DNA from 2 places in the Rahnella sp. 2050 genome. Region 2 is predicted to be linked to the other one. Evidence: predicted binding sites of a transcription regulator. Region 2 holds the regulator's gene; the other holds the start of a gene.
What was found. Region 2 encodes sigma-54, which starts transcription at its own class of promoters, with help from an activator protein. Its sites were predicted from a motif close to GTTGGCACANNTTTCGCTNT; they were not measured.
Positions count from the first base shown of each region.

Region 1: ABIC79_RS20220 (branched-chain amino acid ABC transporter substrate-binding protein) is a predicted target of sigma-54. The motif match lies at 4,704-4,723, and genes of this name have one in related genera.

Region 1 covers NZ_JBEPKE010000006.1:102,196-111,764, forward strand. Annotated here, with positions in the region: gene ABIC79_RS20200 (peptidase domain-containing ABC transporter) at 1-774, shown strand, start outside; gene hemB (porphobilinogen synthase) at 990-1,964, shown strand; gene ABIC79_RS20210 (methyl-accepting chemotaxis protein) at 2,307-4,136, shown strand; gene ABIC79_RS20215 (YgdI/YgdR family lipoprotein) at 4,263-4,478, opposite strand; gene ABIC79_RS20220 (branched-chain amino acid ABC transporter substrate-binding protein) at 4,894-6,018, shown strand; gene ABIC79_RS20225 (ABC transporter permease subunit) at 6,208-7,122, shown strand; gene livM (high-affinity branched-chain amino acid ABC transporter permease LivM) at 7,136-8,422, shown strand; gene ABIC79_RS20235 (ABC transporter ATP-binding protein) at 8,419-9,312, shown strand; gene ABIC79_RS20240 (ABC transporter ATP-binding protein) at 9,309-9,569, shown strand, end outside.
Region 2 covers NZ_JBEPKE010000002.1:143,162-152,730, reverse strand. Annotated here, with positions in the region: gene mlaF (phospholipid ABC transporter ATP-binding protein MlaF) at 1-332, opposite strand, end outside; gene ABIC79_RS07965 (calcium/sodium antiporter) at 640-1,617, shown strand; gene kdsD (arabinose-5-phosphate isomerase KdsD) at 1,637-2,623, shown strand; gene kdsC (3-deoxy-manno-octulosonate-8-phosphatase KdsC) at 2,640-3,206, shown strand; gene lptC (LPS export ABC transporter periplasmic protein LptC) at 3,203-3,772, shown strand; gene lptA (lipopolysaccharide ABC transporter substrate-binding protein LptA) at 3,750-4,307, shown strand; gene lptB (LPS export ABC transporter ATP-binding protein) at 4,314-5,039, shown strand; gene rpoN (RNA polymerase factor sigma-54) at 5,141-6,574, shown strand; gene hpf (ribosome hibernation promoting factor) at 6,598-6,885, shown strand; gene ptsN (PTS IIA-like nitrogen regulatory protein PtsN) at 6,984-7,466, shown strand; gene rapZ (RNase adapter RapZ) at 7,534-8,388, shown strand; gene npr (PTS phosphocarrier protein NPr) at 8,385-8,657, shown strand; gene ABIC79_RS07910 (BglG family transcription antiterminator) at 8,683-9,569, opposite strand, start outside.

The DNA of each region.
Region 1 (9,569 bases), on a different contig from region 2:
TCCGAACGTGCTGCCAGTCTGCTGAATATGGTGTTGCAACTGCGGATGCTTTCCCTGCACCGCGACCGTATCGCGGATATCGCGCTGACCGGCACCGAGAAATCACTGCCGGAACGTGAGTTGCTGCGGGCGGGCGAGGCAGCGTCGCTGGAGGTGCGGGATCTGGTGTTTCAGTACGACAGCCTTTCCGCACCGCTGATCAACGGGCTAAACCTGTCGGTGGCGGCGGGCGAAAGTGTGGCGATCACCGGGCCGTCGGGGCAGGGTAAAACCACTCTGATGAAGATCATGACCGGTTTGCTGACGCCCACCGAAGGCCGCATTCTGATTAACGGTATGGATATCACCACCGCCGGACTGAACAATTACCGCAGTTGCATCGCCTGTGTGTTACAGGATGACACGTTGTTCGCCGGATCTATCGCCGAGAACATTGCCAGCTTTGATGAGCAGAAAGATGAAGCGCGTATTATTGATTGCGCCCGCCGTTGTAACATCCACGACGATATCGAACGGATGCCGATGGGCTATGAAACGCTGATCAGCGAACTGGGCGGCAGTTTGTCCGGCGGGCAGAAACAGCGTTTGCTGATTGCCCGCGCACTGTACCGCCGTCCGGCGATACTGTTCCTCGACGAAGCCACCAGTCATTTGGATCTGGACAATGAAATACGCATCAATCAGGCGATCAGCGAACTGGATATTACGCGGATATTTATTGCCCACCGTCCGTCTACGATTGCCTCAGCAGATCGCGAGATCAAGCTCGGTTAAATCCTTCCTTCAGGCGATCCCTGTTCCGGGATCGCCTTTCCAAAATTGCGGCCTCTGTTACATCTCCTCACGGAAAGTTCATCATTTGTTTAAAAGTTATTATAAAATGCGGACTTCATCGTCTGACGGCGCTGCATCGCCTCCTGCCGTCTGAACTGTCTGTGCTCCTGTTTCTAAAAAATATCAGCGCAACAGATTAATTTTTAGGAGTTTTCATGTCGAATCAGTTCCCGAGCTCACGCCTTCGCCGCCTGAGACAGTCCGAATCCCTGCGCACTCTTTTTCAGGAAACTGAATTTAGCGTCAACGATCTGGTACTGCCGATTTTCGTAGAAGAAGAGACCTCTGAATACGTACCCATCGAAGCTATGCCGGGTGTGTTGCGCATCCCTGAATCCCGCCTGGCATTTGAAATCGAACGTTACGCCCGCGCCGGTATCCGCTCTGTTATGACGTTCGGTATTTCGCATCACATGGATGCTACCGGCAGCGATACCTGGAACGAAAACGGTCTGGTCGCGCGTATGGCGCGTATCTGTAAAGACACCGTGCCTGAAATGATTGTCATGTCCGACACCTGTTTCTGCGAATACACCTCACACGGCCATTGCGGTGTGTTGCACGACCATGGCGTGGATAACGACGCAACCCTGGTCAACCTCGGTAAACAGGCTGTCGTGGCGGCGGCTGCTGGTGCAGATTTCATCGCGCCATCCGCCGCGCAGGACGGTCAGGTGCAGGCCATCCGCAGTGCGCTGGATGAAGCCGGATTTATCGATACCTCAATCATGGCGTATTCCACCAAGTTTGCATCTTCCCTGTACGGGCCTTTCCGCGAAGCGGGCGGCAGTGTACTGAAAGGCAACCGCAAGCAATATCAGATGAACCCGATGAACCGCCGCGAAGCCGTGCGTGAATCGTTGCTGGACGAGCAGGAAGGCGCCGATGCGCTGATGGTGAAACCGGCCGGTGCGTATCTGGACGTGATCCGCGATATCCGCGAAGCCTCCCGTCTGCCACTGGCGGCGTATCAGGTCAGCGGTGAATACGCGATGATCAAATTTGCTGCACAAGCCGATGCTATTGATGAGCGTGCCGTCGTACGTGAAAGCCTGGGCGCGATTAAACGTGCTGGCGCAGATATTATCCTGACTTACTTCGCGATGGATATTGCCGAAAACGGGCTGTAATTTTTGTTCTCGCCGCAAACCAAAACCGGGCTTCCGCCCGGTTTTTTTATGTCCTCGCGTCGGAAGCTGATACTGCGCGATGTATGTTCAGATAACGTCTTTAATATTTAAGAGTGGCAGAAAATTAAAATAATGCTTTTTTATAGAGAATTACCTCACCATTAATAGGGTGTAATTAATAAAAAAGTATTCATACAAAGAATAAGGTTTTATAGCGGTTAAATTACTGACTTTTGTAACTTAATAAACTGAGTTTTTTATTAACTAATTTTTATAGCCTGCCGATACCCCATGTGCTTCACATACAATTGTATTTATAAAAATAATGGAGAGCCATGCGCTATGAAAATATTTATGTCATATTTTGAAAATCTAAAAGTCGGGAAAAAATTAGCATTAGGTTTCGGACTTATCTTATTGCTGAGCATTGCAGTTGCTTTATGTGGTATTAAAAATCTGAATGATATTTCCATTCGAGCTGAGAAAATAAGCCAGCTTAAAGTGATAACTGACCAGTTTGCTATGGCGAAAGCTGAAAGACTGGAATATGTGAAAACGCACGATGAAAAATACATCACAATGAATGAGGTGAACTTACAGCAGGTTGATAAAAAAATTGAAAGTCTCAGGTTGCTTCGTTGGGATACAGAGCACCTGAAGATGCTTAATGAAATGTCAGAGGTCATGAAGACGTATCGTGACAAGCGTGCTCAAACGGTCCGCGAGACCCAACAACGTGATCTTGTTGTCAGTAGTTTTGTGCTGACACGCGAAGAATCTGAGATTAACAGTCTGGCTCAGTCCTATGCACGAGATCCCGCACGTGCTGTCACCGCGATCGCGTTAGGGGATATCGTCAGACACATTGATGGGGTGGCGACACGTGTAAAACTCCTCCAGTTTGAGAATACTGAGGAATCCCTTCAGGCTTTAACAGGTTTTATGAATGAATCGATTCAGCAAATGGATGCCGTCAAATCCCAGTTAAATCCGGCTGATGTCAGCATACTTGAAGAAATTGAACGCTCGGTCTCGGCCAAAAAGGCGAGTGCCGGAAACTACCTCCAATCCTATATTGCTGAGCAGGAAGCAACTCAGTTGCTTGCGAAAGCAGGCGGCAAGCTGACCACCCTGAGTGACAATATATTTGAATCGGAGCTGAGCGCGGCGCATGACGATATCAGAAATGCAGTTATATGGATGACTTCACTCCTGGTAGCAGCAGTCTTATTAAGTATTGGCATTGCACTGATTATTTCCCGCCAAATTGTGAAGCCTCTGGCTGACACGCTTGACGTCGCCAGACAGATAGCGCGCGGTGATTTAAGAGCCCATCTCAATACCACGCGTCGTGATGAGCTGGGAGAACTGATGCAAGCTGTAGATGAGATGAACACCGATCTCCGCCGTATCATCGGGGATATTCGTACCGGTGTGACGCAGGTGAGCCATGCCTCCGCAGAAATTGCGGCAGGTAATAATGATTTATCCGCACGCACTGAGGAACAGGCTGCTGCGCTTGAAGAAACGGCAGCCAGCATGGAGCAGTTAACTGCGACGGTTAAACAGAACGTGGACAATATTCATCATACCAGCCGCCTGGCGGGCAGTACTTCAGAAACGGCGAATAAAGGCGGGCAACTCGTCTCTCATGTGGTGAAAACTATGAATGAAATTACTGCAAGCTCAGCAAAAATTGCTGAGATTACGACGGTAATTAATAGCATCGCTTTTCAGACCAATATTCTGGCTCTCAATGCGGCTGTTGAAGCGGCGCGTGCTGGCGAACAGGGGCGGGGATTTGCTGTTGTGGCAAGCGAAGTGAGAAGCCTTGCGCAGAGAAGCGCTCAGGCTGCAAAAGAAATAGAAGGTTTAATTGGTGAATCGGTAGAGCGAATTAATGCAGGGTCAGATCTGGTAGAACAGGCGGGGACTACCATGCATGACATTGTGACCAAAGTCGCTAATGTTACCGAAATACTGAATGAAATTACTCAAGCATCGGATGAACAGAACAGGGGAATATCTCAGGTAGGGCAGGCAATAGTGGAAATGGACAGCGTGACTCAACAAAATGCGGCCCTGGTGGAAGAGTCTTCTGCTGCCGCCAATGCGCTGCGAGATCAGGCACAAAATCTTGCTGCGTCTGTTTCACGTTTTATTACTGAGTAATCTGATTCTCAAAACAGTCGTGATATTGCGTGCCGTTTGTGCACCACATAGCATGACTGTTTTGTTAAGCCGACCATGTGTGTCATCGGCCAGGTTTTGAGATAAATGCAATTCCCATCCGTAACCCTACTTCTTCACAATGCCCGCAATATCATTGGTGTTCATCAGATGATAATCGCCATTCATGTCGGTGTAGCTGGTCATGCCGGTATTGCGGTCACGATCCGGTTCGCCGTGGGCGAAAAACTGGTCGCCGGATTTGGTGTTAATCACATAATCGCTGGCGCAGCCAGTTAACGACAGAGCCAGAACCACAGCCGTCAGGCAGGATAATTTCTTCATTGTTCAGTAGTTTCCCGTTGCAATCATCTGCCCATATTACAAAACAACCCGCCGCAAGAAGCAAAGAATAAAAATGTCACCCGGCGTAAGCGTGCGTGCAAAACCGTGCTTGTGCACCAGCGCGGTGCGATGTGATCCCGTCGTTGTTTCTGTCAGTTGCCCGTAACGCTCTCCCGTCGCTATCTATACTCACATAACCCGTCACATTCTCAGAGGTTGAGTAACAATGGCAGATATTTTGCTTATGTTTTTTTACCTTTGATGTTTTCACCCCCGGAGATAAGCGGGAAACCCTCAGTCTTAAGGCTTAAGCGTTAAATTTCAGATTTTCTGATTACGACTTCGTGTTGGTGTTTTTGCTACATGCGTTTTCCATAACCCGTTTTGCATAAACTCTGTCCTAAGGATCATGATGATGTCGATGAAATTTATTAAAAGTCCTCTTTCTTTGTTGCTGGCAGGCTGTCTGGTCACTGCGTTTACCGCGCGTGCGGATATCGTGATTGGCGTCGCTGGCCCGTTCACCGGCCCGAATGCCACCTATGGCGATCAGTACTGGCATGGTGCCACCCAGGCCGCTGAAGACATTAATGCCGCTGGCGGAATCAACGGCGAGAAAATCAAACTGGTGCAGGGCGATGATGCCTGCGAACCGAAACAGGCCGTTGCGGTCGCTAACCGTCTTGTTGATCAGGATAAAGTGCAGGCGGTGGTCGGGCATTTTTGTTCATCTTCTACCATGCCCGCATCTGAGGTTTACAACGATGCCGGCATTATCGCCATCACGCCGGGATCCACTAACCCGCAAATCACCGAACGCGGCATGAGTGATATGTTCCGCATGTGCGGACGTGACGACCAGCAGGGGCAGGTTGCCAGTGATTACATCATCGACAAGCTGAAAGCCAAAAAAGTGGTCATTATCCACGACAAAGACACTTACGGGCAGGGGCTGGCGGATGCCACCAAAGCGGCGCTTAACAAGCGTGGCGTGAAAGAAGTGATGTATGAAGGGTTATCGCGCGGCGAAAAAGACTTCAACGCGCTGGTCACCAAAATCAGTGCGCAGAAACCGGACGTGGTGTTCTTCGGCGGTTGCCATCCTGAAGCCGGTCCGCTGGTACGCCAGATGCGTGAGCAGGGCGTGCAGGCCACGTTCTTCTCCGGCGACTGTATCGTCAACGAAGAAATGGTCACCGCCGCAGGCGGCCCGCAATATACCAACGGGATTCTGATGACCTTCGGCAAAGACCCGCGTCTGATCCCGGAAGGCAAAGTCGTTATCGATAAATTCCGCGCCAGCAAGTTCGAGCCGGAAGGCTACACCCTTTACTCCTATGCCTCCGTGCAGGCTATTGCCGCGGCATTCAAAGCCACCGGCGGCAGTGATTCCGCCAAAGCCAGCGCCTGGCTTAAAGCCAACAGCGTCGATACCGTCATGGGCAAAAAAGCCTGGGACAGTAAAGGCGACCTGAAAGTCTCTGATTACGTGGTTTATAAATGGGACGACAAAGGCAAATATCAGGAAGTTAAGGAATAAAGCACTCTTATTTGCCATTTTGAACCCGGGCAGTGCTCACTCTTTATGAAAGAACTGGCTCACGTACTTAATGTACGCTCCGGCTCTTGTGCGCTGGCCGGGTCCAAACTGGCTGCAACGATAACGCTTTATTAGCTTTAATGAATGCGCCCTTAGCCAGGCGCGGTCACAAAAAGAGACTGCGTATTTATGGATTCATTCTTCCTGCAACAACTGTTTAATGGCATTACGCTCGGTGCTGTCTACGGTCTCATTGCCATCGGCTACACCATGGTTTACGGCATTATCGGCATGATCAACTTTGCGCACGGCGAAGTGTATATGATTTCGGCTTACCTCTGTGCCATCGCGCTGGCGCTGCTTTCCTTCTTCGGGCTTCACTCTTTTCCGCTACTGATCCTGGGCACGCTGGTGTTCACCATCGTGGTCACCGGCGTGTATGGCTGGGCGATTGAACGCATTGCCTATAAGCCGCTGCGTAATTCGACCCGTCTTGCACCGCTGATTTCTGCTATCGGCATGTCACTTATCTTACAAAATTACGCGCAAATCAGTCAGGGGCCGCGACAGCAGGGCATTCCGACCATGCTGGATGGCGCATTCCGTTTTCATATCGGCGAAAGTTTTGTCCAGATGACCTACACCAAAATTTTCATTCTGGTGGCGTCGCTGGCTGGCATGCTGGTTTTATCGTGGATTATCAGTAATACCAAACTTGGTCGTATGTGTCGTGCGGTGCAGCAGGACAGAAAAATGGCTTCCATTTTGGGTATTAACACTGACCGCATTATCTCGCTGGTCTTCATGATTGGCGCAGCGATGGCCGGACTGGCCGGGGTTCTGGTGACCATGAACTACGGCACGTTTGATTTCTACGCCGGTTTCATCATCGGCATCAAAGCTTTTACCGCAGCGGTACTCGGCGGCATTGGTTCATTACCCGGCGCGATGCTGGGCGGGCTGATCCTGGGGATTGCCGAAGCGCAGTTCTCGGGCATGGTGAATTCTGATTACAAAGATGTGTTCTCCTTTGGATTGCTGGTGGTGATCCTCATTTTCCGCCCTCAGGGCCTGCTGGGCCGTCCGGTCGTGACGAAAGTGTGAGGGAAATAAAATGATGTCACAAACTGCTGTGAACAGCGGATTTTCATTTAAACGCTGTCTGCTGGATGCCATTTTTGCCGGGCTGGTGGCGCTGATTATTTTCGGGCCGGTGGTCGGTGTGGTGCTCGATGGTTACAGCTTTAACTTTCATAGCCAGAGGCTGGTCTGGATCATTGCTGCGGTGATGACGGGCCGCTTCCTGCTCAGTGCATTTTTAGAAACCACAGCCGGGCAGAAAATGCGTGCGCGTTTCGAATCCGACAGCGCGGGCGTCTATGTCCGGTCGCCGGATTATAAAAGTCATCTGCGCTGGGTTATTCCGCTGCTGATTGTGCTGGCCATTTTCTTCCCGTTCGTCGCCACCAAATACATTCTGACGGTCGCCATTCTGGGACTGATTTATGTGTTGCTCGGCCTCGGGCTGAATATCGTGGTCGGACTGGCCGGTTTGCTCGATCTGGGGTATGTGGCGTTTTACGCCATCGGGGCTTACGGGCTGGCGCTGGGGTATCAGTATCTCGGCCTCGGCTTCTGGTCGATGCTGCCGCTGGCGGCGGTGATGGCCGCGCTGGCGGGTGCGTTGCTGGGTTTCCCGGTGCTGCGTATGCACGGCGACTATCTGGCGATCGTGACGTTAGGTTTCGGTGAAATCATCCGGCTGGTGCTGACCAACTGGTTGTCGTTTACCGGCGGTCCGAACGGTGTTTCCGCGCCTCCGCCCACCTTTTTCGGGCTGGAATTTGGCCGGCGGGCGAAAGAGGGCGGCGTGCCGTTCCACGAGTTTTTCCATCTGACCTATAACCCGAATATGAAATTTATCTTCATCTATGCCGTGCTGGTTCTGGTGGTGTTGCTGGTGTTGTTTATCAAACACCGGCTGACCCGCATGCCGATTGGCCGCGCGTGGGAAGCGCTGCGTGAGGATGAGATTGCCTGCCGCGCGATGGGGCTGAATCATGTGCTGGTCAAGCTGTCTGCCTTTACCCTCGGGGCTTCCACAGCCGGAATTGCGGGCGTGTTTTTCGCCACGTATCAGGGCTTCGTTAATCCGACCTCTTTCACCTTTTTCGAATCTGCACTGATTCTCGCTATTGTGGTTTTGGGCGGTATGGGCTCAACCATCGGCGTGGTGCTGGCGGCATTTGTGCTGACCGTCGCGCCGGAACTGTTGCGCAGCTTTGCCGAATATCGCGTATTGCTGTTCGGCGTTTTAATGGTGGTGATGATGATCTGGCGGCCACGCGGGTTGATCCGCATCAGCCGCAGCGGGTTTGCCGTGCGTAAAGGAGTCGCGCCATGAGCGAAGCGTTAGCGGATAACAACATCCTGAGTGTCGAGCATTTGCGCATGCATTTCGGCGGCATTAAGGCGCTGAACGATGTGAATCTTGCGGTGAAACGCGGATCGATTACCGCGCTGATCGGCCCGAACGGCGCAGGAAAAACCACGGTATTTAATTGCCTGACAGGTTTTTATAAAGCGTCCGGCGGCAATATTTTGCTCAATACGCGCCGCCGGACGACCAATGTAATCCAGGTGCTCGGGCAGAAATTTCAGCCTGATGACTGGATAAAACCGGCGCAACTGGGCAAACGCATTTTCTACAAAATGTTCGGCGGTACACACCTGGTTAACCGCGCCGGGCTGGCGCGTACCTTTCAGAATATCCGGCTGTTTCGTGAAATGTCGGTGGTTGAAAATCTGCTGGTCGCTCAGCACATGCAAACCAACCGCAACCTGATTGCCGGTGTGCTCAATACGCCGGGTTATCGCCGTGCGGAAAATCAGGCGCTGGACCGCGCATTTTACTGGCTGGAAGTGGTGGAACTGGTGGATTGTGCCAACCGGCTGGCAGGGGAAATGTCTTACGGTCAGCAGCGCCGGCTGGAAATCGCCCGTGCGATGTGTACCGCGCCGGAAATGATTTGCCTGGACGAACCGGCAGCCGGTCTGAATCCGGTTGAAACACGTACGCTGAGCAAAATTATCCGCTTCCTGCGCGATCATCACGACATCACCGTGCTGCTGATCGAACATGATATGGGCATGGTGATGGACATTTCCGACCACATTATCGTGCTCGACCACGGCGACGTGATTGCCGAAGGAATACCGCAGGCTATTCAGAACGATGAGAAAGTCATTGCCGCGTATCTGGGTGCTGATGAAGACGACGAGGTCAGCTTATGAGCGACGCGATGCTGGAATTTCGTGATGTGAATGTGTATTACGGGGCGATTCAGGCATTACAGCAGGTCTCTTTGCAGGTGCATGAGGGGGAAACGGTGGCGTTGATTGGTGCCAACGGTGCCGGGAAATCAACGCTGCTGATGTCGATATTCGGCCAGCCACGTATACAGAGCGGGCAGATCCTGTTTCGCGGGGAAGATATCAGCCGCAAATCGACACACTTTGTGGCTTCGGCTGGCATAGCGCAATCGCCGGAA
Region 2 (9,569 bases):
CGCAGCGGGAACGCCACATTTTCGAACACAGTCAGGTCAGTAAACAATGCACCGGACTGAAACAACATACTCATTTTCTTGCGCGATTCGTACAATTTGCGACGGGACAACGTCGGAATGTTATCGCCGTCGAACCAGATTTCGCCGCTGTCGGGCGCAAGTTGTCCGCCAATCAGACGCAGCAAGGTGGTTTTACCGATCCCCGAAGGCCCCATGATTGCAGTGACTTTGCCACGCGGCACGGTCATATTTATCTCTTCGAAAATGGGACGATCGCCGCGCACAAAACTCATGCCTTTGATCTCAACCAGATTCGATTCGCTTTGACTCATTCAGTTTTTCCCTTCGGAATGCTTTCGCTAAGAATACGTCTGACACGCACAAGGTATCGTATAACTTTGGTATTTTTACAAAAACTTACCCCGGTTTCGTTACCAAAGTTGCCATCGATTTACTTTTCTGCCACAGACGGTCAAAATCAACGAATTACCATTTTAAAATAAAAGCCTTCATCGTCTAACATACAGGAACCCGCAGGCGTCATTTTCAGACAAAATGTCGCCTTAGCTCATGTTGACGAAGGAATCGCCTGCCCGCCAGGGCAACGAACCTCGCATTATACCCAATAAAGGATGTTTCATGCTTCTCGCTATCGTACTGATGATTGTCGGCTTGTTACTGTTAGTTTACGCCGCTGATCGTCTGGTGTACGGAGCCGCAGTGCTGGCACGCTCGATGGGCATCTCCCCGCTGGTGATTGGTATGACTGTCGTCGGCGTCGGAATATCCCTTCCTGAACTGGTGGTTTCCACCACCGCCGCCATCAACGATCAGATGGATTTGGCCGTCGGAAACGCAATTGGTTCGAATATCATTAATATTCTTCTGATTTTGGGCGGTGCCGCCCTGATTCATCCACTTTCCGTTCGTTCTGATATATTACGCCGCGAGCTCCCATTATTGTTACTGGTCACCGCGCTGTGTGGTTTTCTGTTAAGCGACGGCGAACTCAGCCGGTTTGATGGCATTTTGCTACTGGCCAGCGCAGGCGTGTTCATGATGCTGATGATAAAAATCGCCCGCGCCGCCGAAAAAGAGGGGCTGGATACGCTGACCTACGAGCAAATGTCCGAACTTCCGCAAGACAGTAGCAATACGGTCGCATTTTTGTGGCTGGCACTGGGCTTTATCATCATGCCGCTGGCGTCGGGCATGATCGTTGATAACAGCACTGTCATCGCGCGTTATCTGGGTGTCAGTGAACTGGTGATTGGCCTGACGGTGATTGCTATCGGTACCAGTCTGCCAGAACTGGCGACCTTTATCGCCGGCGCTATCAAAGGCGAAGATGACATCGCGCTGGGTAATATTATCGGCGCAAACATTTTTAATACCTGCCTGGTGCTGGGATTACCCGCGCTGGTAGCACCAGGTTCGTTCAACCCAGACGCGTTTCATCGCGATTATTGGGTCATGCTCGCGGTCAGCGTGGTGCTTTCCGGACTATGCCTGATGCGTAAACACCGTATCGGACATTTAGCCGGTGCATTACTGCTGTGTGGATTTATCGCTTATATGGCCGTGCTGTTTCTATTACCGGACAGCATTGCCTTCTGAACTCTGTCAGGAACCCACTATGGCTAACGATACCTTCGCCCCCGGTTTTGATTTTCAGGCCGTCGGACATGATGTGCTGAAAACAGAACGTGAAGGACTTGAGCAGTTAGATCAATACATTAACGGTGATTTTACCCGCGCCTGCGAAAAAATCTTCGCCTGCAATGGCAAAGTCGTCGTCATGGGCATGGGCAAATCTGGTCATATCGGCCGTAAGATGGCCGCCACCTTTGCCAGTACGGGCACACCGGCATTCTTTGTGCATCCCGGCGAAGCCAGCCACGGTGATCTGGGCATGGTATCGAAGCAGGATGTCGTCATTCTGATTTCCAACTCCGGCGAAGCCCATGAAATTCTGGGGCTGATACCGGTACTCAAACGCCTGAGCATTACGCTTATCTGCATGACGTCTAACCCCGAAAGCACGATGGGGAAAGCGGCAGATGTTCACCTTTGTGTAAAAGTGCCCAAAGAAGCCTGCCCGCTGGGCCTGGCACCGACCAGCAGCACCACGGCAGTGCTGGTGATGGGCGATGCACTGGCCGTCGCACTGCTTGAAGCACGCGGCTTCACACCGGAAGATTTCGCCCTGTCACATCCTGGCGGAGCACTGGGTCGCAAGCTGTTACTGCGCGTCAGCGATATCATGCACACCGGGGATGAAATTCCGCACGTCAGCCGTGAAGCTTCGTTGCGGGATGCGTTGCTGGAAATCACCCGAAAAAATCTGGGCATGACGGTTATCTGCAACGATTTGATGAAAATCGAAGGGATCTTTACCGATGGGGATTTACGACGCATCTTTGATATGGGCGTCAACATCAATACGGCATCGATTGCGGATGTGATGACGACAGGCGGTATCCGCGTGCGTCCTTCACTGCTGGCGGTTGATGCGCTGAATTTAATGCAGGATAAACACATCACTTGCGTGATGGTTGCTGATGGTGACCAGTTGCTGGGTGTGTTACATATGCACGATATGCTGCGCGCTGGCGTAGTTTAATTGAGGAATTCCCTGAATGAGTAATAGCGCAGCCCTGGTGGAAACCTGCTACGGTCCGGTCAGTGCGCAAGTGCTTGAACGGGCAAAAGCAATCCGCCTGCTGATTTGCGATGTCGATGGCGTTATGTCTGATGGCCTGATCTATATGGGAAATCAGGGAGAAGAGCTGAAAAGTTTCAACGTTCGCGACGGTTACGGTATCCGCTGCCTGCTGACATCCGATATCGAAGTCGCGATTATTACAGGCCGCAATGCGAAATTACTGGAAGATCGCGCTAAAACTCTGGGCATACGCCACTTGTATCAGGGGCAATCTGATAAGCTTTTGGCCTTCCGCGAACTGTTAGATACACTGTCTCTGCGGGCCGAAGAAGTGGCGTACATTGGTGATGACCTGATTGACTGGCCGGTGATGGCCGAAGTGGGTCTCTCTGTCGCGGTTCAGGATGCACATCCTGTTCTGTTACCGAAAGCGCATTATGTTACCCGTATAGCGGGTGGACGTGGTGCAGTACGCGAACTGTGTGATTTGATTCTGCTGGCGCAGGGTAAGCTGGAGGACGCCAAAGGGCTGTCGATATGAGTAAAGCAAAACTTTGGATTATTCTGGCGCTGACTGCCATCGTTCTGGTGCTGATTGGCTGGTCATTATCTGACAACAGCGATGATGTTCCGCAAGCGGTCAATGATCAGGATCCGACTTACCAGACGTCCCACACCGTTACGATGGTGTATGACCCGATGGGCAGCCTGACGTATAAACTGGTTTCAGACCAGGTAAAATATTACACCGCTGATCAGGTGTCATGGTTTACCAATCCGGTCGCGACCATGTATGACAAGAACAAAGTAGCCACCTGGGTATTGCGTTCTGATAAAGCGAAACTGACTCAGGATAAAATGCTCTATCTTTATGGGCATGTGCAGGCAGACAGCCTGACACCTGAGACATCACAGCTGCAAAGAATCAAAACGGACAATGCACGGGTTAACCTGACGACACAGGACGTTGCCTCAGACGATGAAGTGACGTTGTATGGTACAGGTTTTACATCTAACGGCATGAAAATGCGTGGTAATCTGCGTGACAAAACAGCAGAGCTGATCGAAAAGGTAACGACCTCTTATGAAATTCAAAGCAAAAAATAAAATCCGTGATCTCCTGATCGTCAGCTCATTGTTAGCCGTCAGCGTTCCGGCATTTGCCTTAAAAGACGATACAACGAAACCGATCACCATTGATTCAGCAAACCAGGCGCTCGACGTCAATACCAATACCGCGACCTTTACCGGCAATGTGGTCGTCAATCAGGGTACGATCCAGGTTAAAGCCGACAAAGTGGTCGTCATCCGCCCGCAGGGGGTTTCCGGTAAAGAAGTGGTAGAAGGTTACGGCAACCCGGTGACGTTCTACCAGATGCAGGATAACGGTAAGCCGATTAAAGGCCATGCACAGAAAGTCCGCTACGAAGTGGAAAATGACCTCGTCACGCTGACCGGCAACGCTTACCTTGAGCAACTGGACAGCAATGTGAAAGGCGACCGTATTACCTATCTGGTACAGAAACAGCAAATGGAAGCCTTTAGTGATAAAGGTAACCGTGTGACGACCGTTCTGGTACCTTCGCAGCTGCAACAAAAAACGCCTGCAGCGGGCGGCCAGCCGACCAAAAAGAGTAACTGATATTTTATGGCTAAATTAATCGCAGAGAATCTGGCAAAGGCATACAAAGGCCGTAAGGTCGTTGAAGATGTCAGTCTGATGGTCAACTCGGGTGAAATCGTCGGGTTATTAGGGCCAAACGGTGCGGGTAAAACCACCACCTTTTACATGGTCGTGGGCATCGTCCAGCGCGATGCGGGCCGCATTATCGTTGATGATGAAGACATCAGCCTGCTGCCGCTGCATACCCGCGCCCGTCGCGGTATTGGCTATCTTCCGCAGGAAGCCTCCATTTTCCGTCGTCTGAGCGTATTTGATAACCTGATGGCGGTGCTGCAGATCCGTGACGATCTGACCAAAGAACAGCGTAATGACCGCGCTAATGAATTAATGGAAGAGTTCCATATTTCTCATTTGCGCGATAACCTCGGTCAGTCACTGTCTGGTGGTGAACGCCGTCGTGTTGAAATTGCCCGTGCACTGGCAGCGAACCCTAAATTCATCCTGCTGGATGAACCGTTCGCCGGGGTTGACCCGATTTCCGTTATCGACATCAAAAAAATCATTGAGCATTTACGTGACAGCGGCCTCGGCGTACTGATCACTGACCATAACGTTCGCGAAACACTCGACGTTTGTGAACGCGCGTATATCGTCAGTCAGGGGAAATTGATCGCCCACGGCACGCCAGCCGACATTCTTGCTGATGAACAAGTTAAACGTGTTTATCTTGGTGAAGAATTCCGTCTGTGATCTGTGCCGCCGGAACCGTGCCTGTTTCAACCTACACTGAAACAGGCCGTCTCTGACAGAAGTGTTGCCGTTTTCACTCATCAACGGAATTAAGCCAAGATATGAAGCAAGGTTTGCAACTCAGACTCAGCCAACAACTGGCAATGACTCCTCAGTTACAACAGGCCATCCGCTTGTTGCAACTATCCACGCTTGAGCTCCAGCAGGAGATCCAACTCGCGCTGGAGAGCAACCCTCTGTTGGAACAAACCGACCTTCATGAAGAAATCGACTCGGTAGAAACCACCGACAGCGAAGGGTTAGACACCCGCGAGGCACTCGAGCAGAAAGACATGCCGGAAGAGTTGCCGCTGGACGCCACCTGGGATGAGATTTACACCGCAGGCACGCCGTCAGGCACCGGCAATGATTACAGCGACGATGAGCTACCGATTTACCAGGGCGAAACCACGCAGACACTTCAGGATTACCTGATGTGGCAGGTCGAGCTGACGCCGTTCTCTGATACCGATGCCGCGATTGCCACGTCAATCGTCGATGCAGTGGATGACACCGGTTACCTGACCGTCTCCCTTGACGACATTCTTGAAAGCGTCGGTGATGAAAATGTCACCATGGACGAAGTCGAAGCCGTACTTAAGCGCGTTCAGCGTTTTGATCCGGTGGGTGTCGCCGCCCGTGACCTGCGCGACTGCCTGCTGATCCAGCTTTCTCAATATGCGACTGACACGCCTTTCATCACTGAAGCCCGTCTTATCATCAGCGAACATCTCGATTTGCTGGCGAACCATGATTTCCGCGCACTTATGCGATCAACCCGGTTAAAAGAAGATACACTGAAAGGAGCGATGCTCCTGATCCAGTCTCTTGATCCGCGTCCGGGCCAGTCTATCAACACCGGTGAATCCGAATACGTGATCCCGGATGTGCTGGTGCGTAAAGTGTCAGGTGTCTGGGCGGTAGAACTCAATTCCGACAGCATTCCGCGTCTGAAGATTAACCAGCAGTACGCCGCGATGGGGAATTCCGCACGCAGCGACAGCGACGGGCAATTTATCCGCAGCAATCTGCAGGAAGCCAAGTGGTTAATCAAAAGCCTGGAAAGCCGTAACGACACGCTGTTGAAAGTGACGCGCTGCATCGTTGAGCAGCAGCAGGCGTTCTTTGAACTGGGTGAAGAATTTATGAAACCTATGGTGCTGGCAGATATTGCCAGTGCCGTGGAAATGCACGAATCGACGATTTCACGTGTGACGACGCAGAAGTTCCTGCACAGCCCGCGTGGCATTTTCGAACTGAAGTATTTCTTCTCCAGCCATGTCAGTACAGACAGCGGTGGCGAGGCATCGTCAACCGCGATCCGGGCGCTGGTGAAGAAATTAATCGCAGCGGAGAATCCTGTAAAACCGCTCAGTGACAGTAAGTTAGCGACCCTGCTTTCCGATCAGGGAATTATGGTTGCGCGTCGGACTGTCGCCAAATACCGAGAGTCTTTGTCCATCCCGCCCTCAAACCAACGTAAACAGTTAGTTTGACCTCAACAGAGAAGGAAGACATTATGCAGCTCAACATTACCGGACATCACATTGAGATCACGGATCCCCTGAGAGAGTTCATCACGTCGAAGCTGGCTAAGCTTGAGCAGTATTTCGACAGGATTAATCAGGTGTATGTGGTGTTGAGCGTGGAAAAGGTGCAGAAAGTAGCGGAAGCCACTTTGCATGTGAACGGAGGCGAATTACATGCCACCTCGGAACATCAGGATATGTACGCAGCGATTGACGGACTGGTTGATAAACTGGCCCGACAGTTGAATAAACATAAAGACAAACTGAAACAGCACTGACATTCATGTAGCCAACCCTGTGCTACAAACCTTCGGGCATCGGCTTGTGACCTTCGGGAAACGAGCCGATATAGCTTTAAGGGTGAAACAGCGCAAAAGTGAAAGATGACATGATTAACGATACTGCAATGCAATTAACGTCGGTGCTTAATGCCGAATGCACCAAAAGCGGCGTTCATTGCGCCAGCAAAAAACGCGCACTGGAAATCATCAGTGAGTTGGCCGCCAAACAATTAAATTTGTCGCCGCAGGTGATTTTTGACGCCATTTTGACCCGTGAACGTATGGGGAGCACCGGGATCGGTGCCGGGATCGCCATCCCGCACGGTAAGCTGGAAGAAGACACTTTACGTGCCGTCGGCGTATTCATTCAGCTTGAACAACCGATTGCTTTTGACGCCATCGATAATCAGCCGGTAGATTTGCTTTTTGCCTTGCTGGTACCGGCAGATCAATGTAAAACCCATTTACATACATTATCTTTAGTCGCTAAGAAATTAGCTGATAAAACAGTGTGTCGCCGTCTGCGTGGCGCGCAAAGTGACGAAGAACTGTTCCAGATAATGACTGAAAACGAATAAATTGCTGATTCCCGGTACAGTGCCGGGAAAATGAATTCTGCACACTGAATGCCAGGGGAGTGACACCATGGTGCTGATGATTGTCAGCGGCCGTTCCGGTTCCGGGAAGTCGGTTGCCCTACGGGCACTAGAAGACATGGGTTTTTACTGCGTGGATAACCTGCCGGTGGTGTTATTGCCGCAGCTTGCCCAGACCCTTGTTGAACGTAATACATCAGCGGCCGTCAGCATTGACGTCCGTAACATGCCGGAAACACCGGAAGTTTATGAGTATGCGATGTCACAACTGCCGGAGAGCTTCTCACCGCAGTTGTTATTCCTTGATGCCGACCGCAATACTCTGATCCGCCGCTACAGCGACACCCGTCGACTGCACCCGCTTTCCAGCAAAAATCTGTCCCTCGAAAGTGCCATTGATGAAGAAGCCGATCTGCTCGAACCACTGCGTTCGTCTGCGGATCTGATCATCGACACCTCCGAAATGTCCGTGCATGAACTGGCAGAAATGCTGCGTACCCGTCTGCTGGGTAAACGCGAGCGCGAACTGACGATGGTGTTCGAATCCTTCGGTTTCAAACACGGCATTCCGATTGATGCGGATTACGTTTTCGATGTGCGTTTTCTGCCAAACCCGCACTGGGATCCGAAACTGCGTCCGATGACAGGCCTTGATAAGCCGGTCGCGGCGTTTCTTGACCGTCATACTGAAGTGCACAACTTTATTTACCAGACCCGCAGCTACCTCGAACAATGGCTGCCGATGCTGGAAACGAACAACCGCAGCTATCTGACCGTCGCCATTGGCTGTACCGGCGGTAAACACCGTTCGGTCTATATCGCAGAGCAACTGGCCGACTATTTCCGTTCCCGCGGGAAAAATGTGCAATCCCGCCATCGCACGCTGGAAAAACGCAAATCATGACGGTGAAACAAACGGTAGAAATCAAAAACCGGTTGGGTATGCATGCCCGCCCGGCAATGAAGTTGTTTGAACTGGTGCAGAGCTTTGAATCAGAAGTGATGCTGCGCAACGACACGGGCATTGAAGCGGAAGCCAGCAGTGTCATCGCGTTGCTGATGCTCGATTCCCCGAAAGGTCAGAAAATCGAAATCGAAGCCACCGGCCCCGATGAAGAACAGGCATTGACGGCAGTGGTAAATCTGATTAATTCAGGTTTTGATGAAGACTGATAATTAACGCACTCTTTGAGCCGTATTAAATGCGGCTTAAACAGTCGATTGCAATGGCCTTGAAACTCTCAAAGTTTTCGCTGCTCAGCAAACGGCTCATTGAGCGTTCCCGCACAAACGTCACGAACAAATCGTAAATCGCCATCGCCTCTTCATAATCTGCCTTGCTGATTGCCAGCAGGAAAATCACGTGTGCGGTCTCCCCTTCTCCCCACGCAATGCCCTGCGGAGAGAGCAACGTTATCACCACGGTTTTCTTCGCCAGCAGCCCCAGCGAGTGCGGCAGCGCAATCCCTTCCCCCAGCATGGTCGAGACAATTTCCTCGCGCTCAACCACCGACGGATAAAACGCCTGATCGACATAGCCTTCGGCTTCCAGCTGAGAGCACACATGGCGGAACAACTCCGCCTGCGTCATCGGTTCATCGATGATCATGAAGTGTTTTTCGTCGAAGAATTTTTCCAGCATATAAGGCCGGGTGCGATCAACCAGTACCAGCTTGCCAAGCTGCTCCATCTGGTATTCGGTCGGGAATGGCGACAGCACCACCACCGGTTTATTCTTCTCGCTGATGCGGGCGTTGGAGATGATGAAATCTTCGTCGATGTGTTCCAGTTGTTCGTAATCCCGCAACGTCACCACCTGTTTCATCACCAGCTGCGGATATTTGCGGCTAATCTGCGCCTGAATCATACGGATGGTCGAATTGCCGGTGTCGCATACCAGCATCACCTGCGGATGTCGCTGATAACCGATGTTGTAATGCCGCTCCAGCCCGACGCCGATATGCAGCACAAGAAACCCAATCTCGTTTTCACTCAGGGTGTACGGCGTGTATTTCCCCCAGCTCGACACCGCCGCCAGCGTGACGTCATACGCCATCGGGTAATGCTGTTTGATGTTGTTCAGCA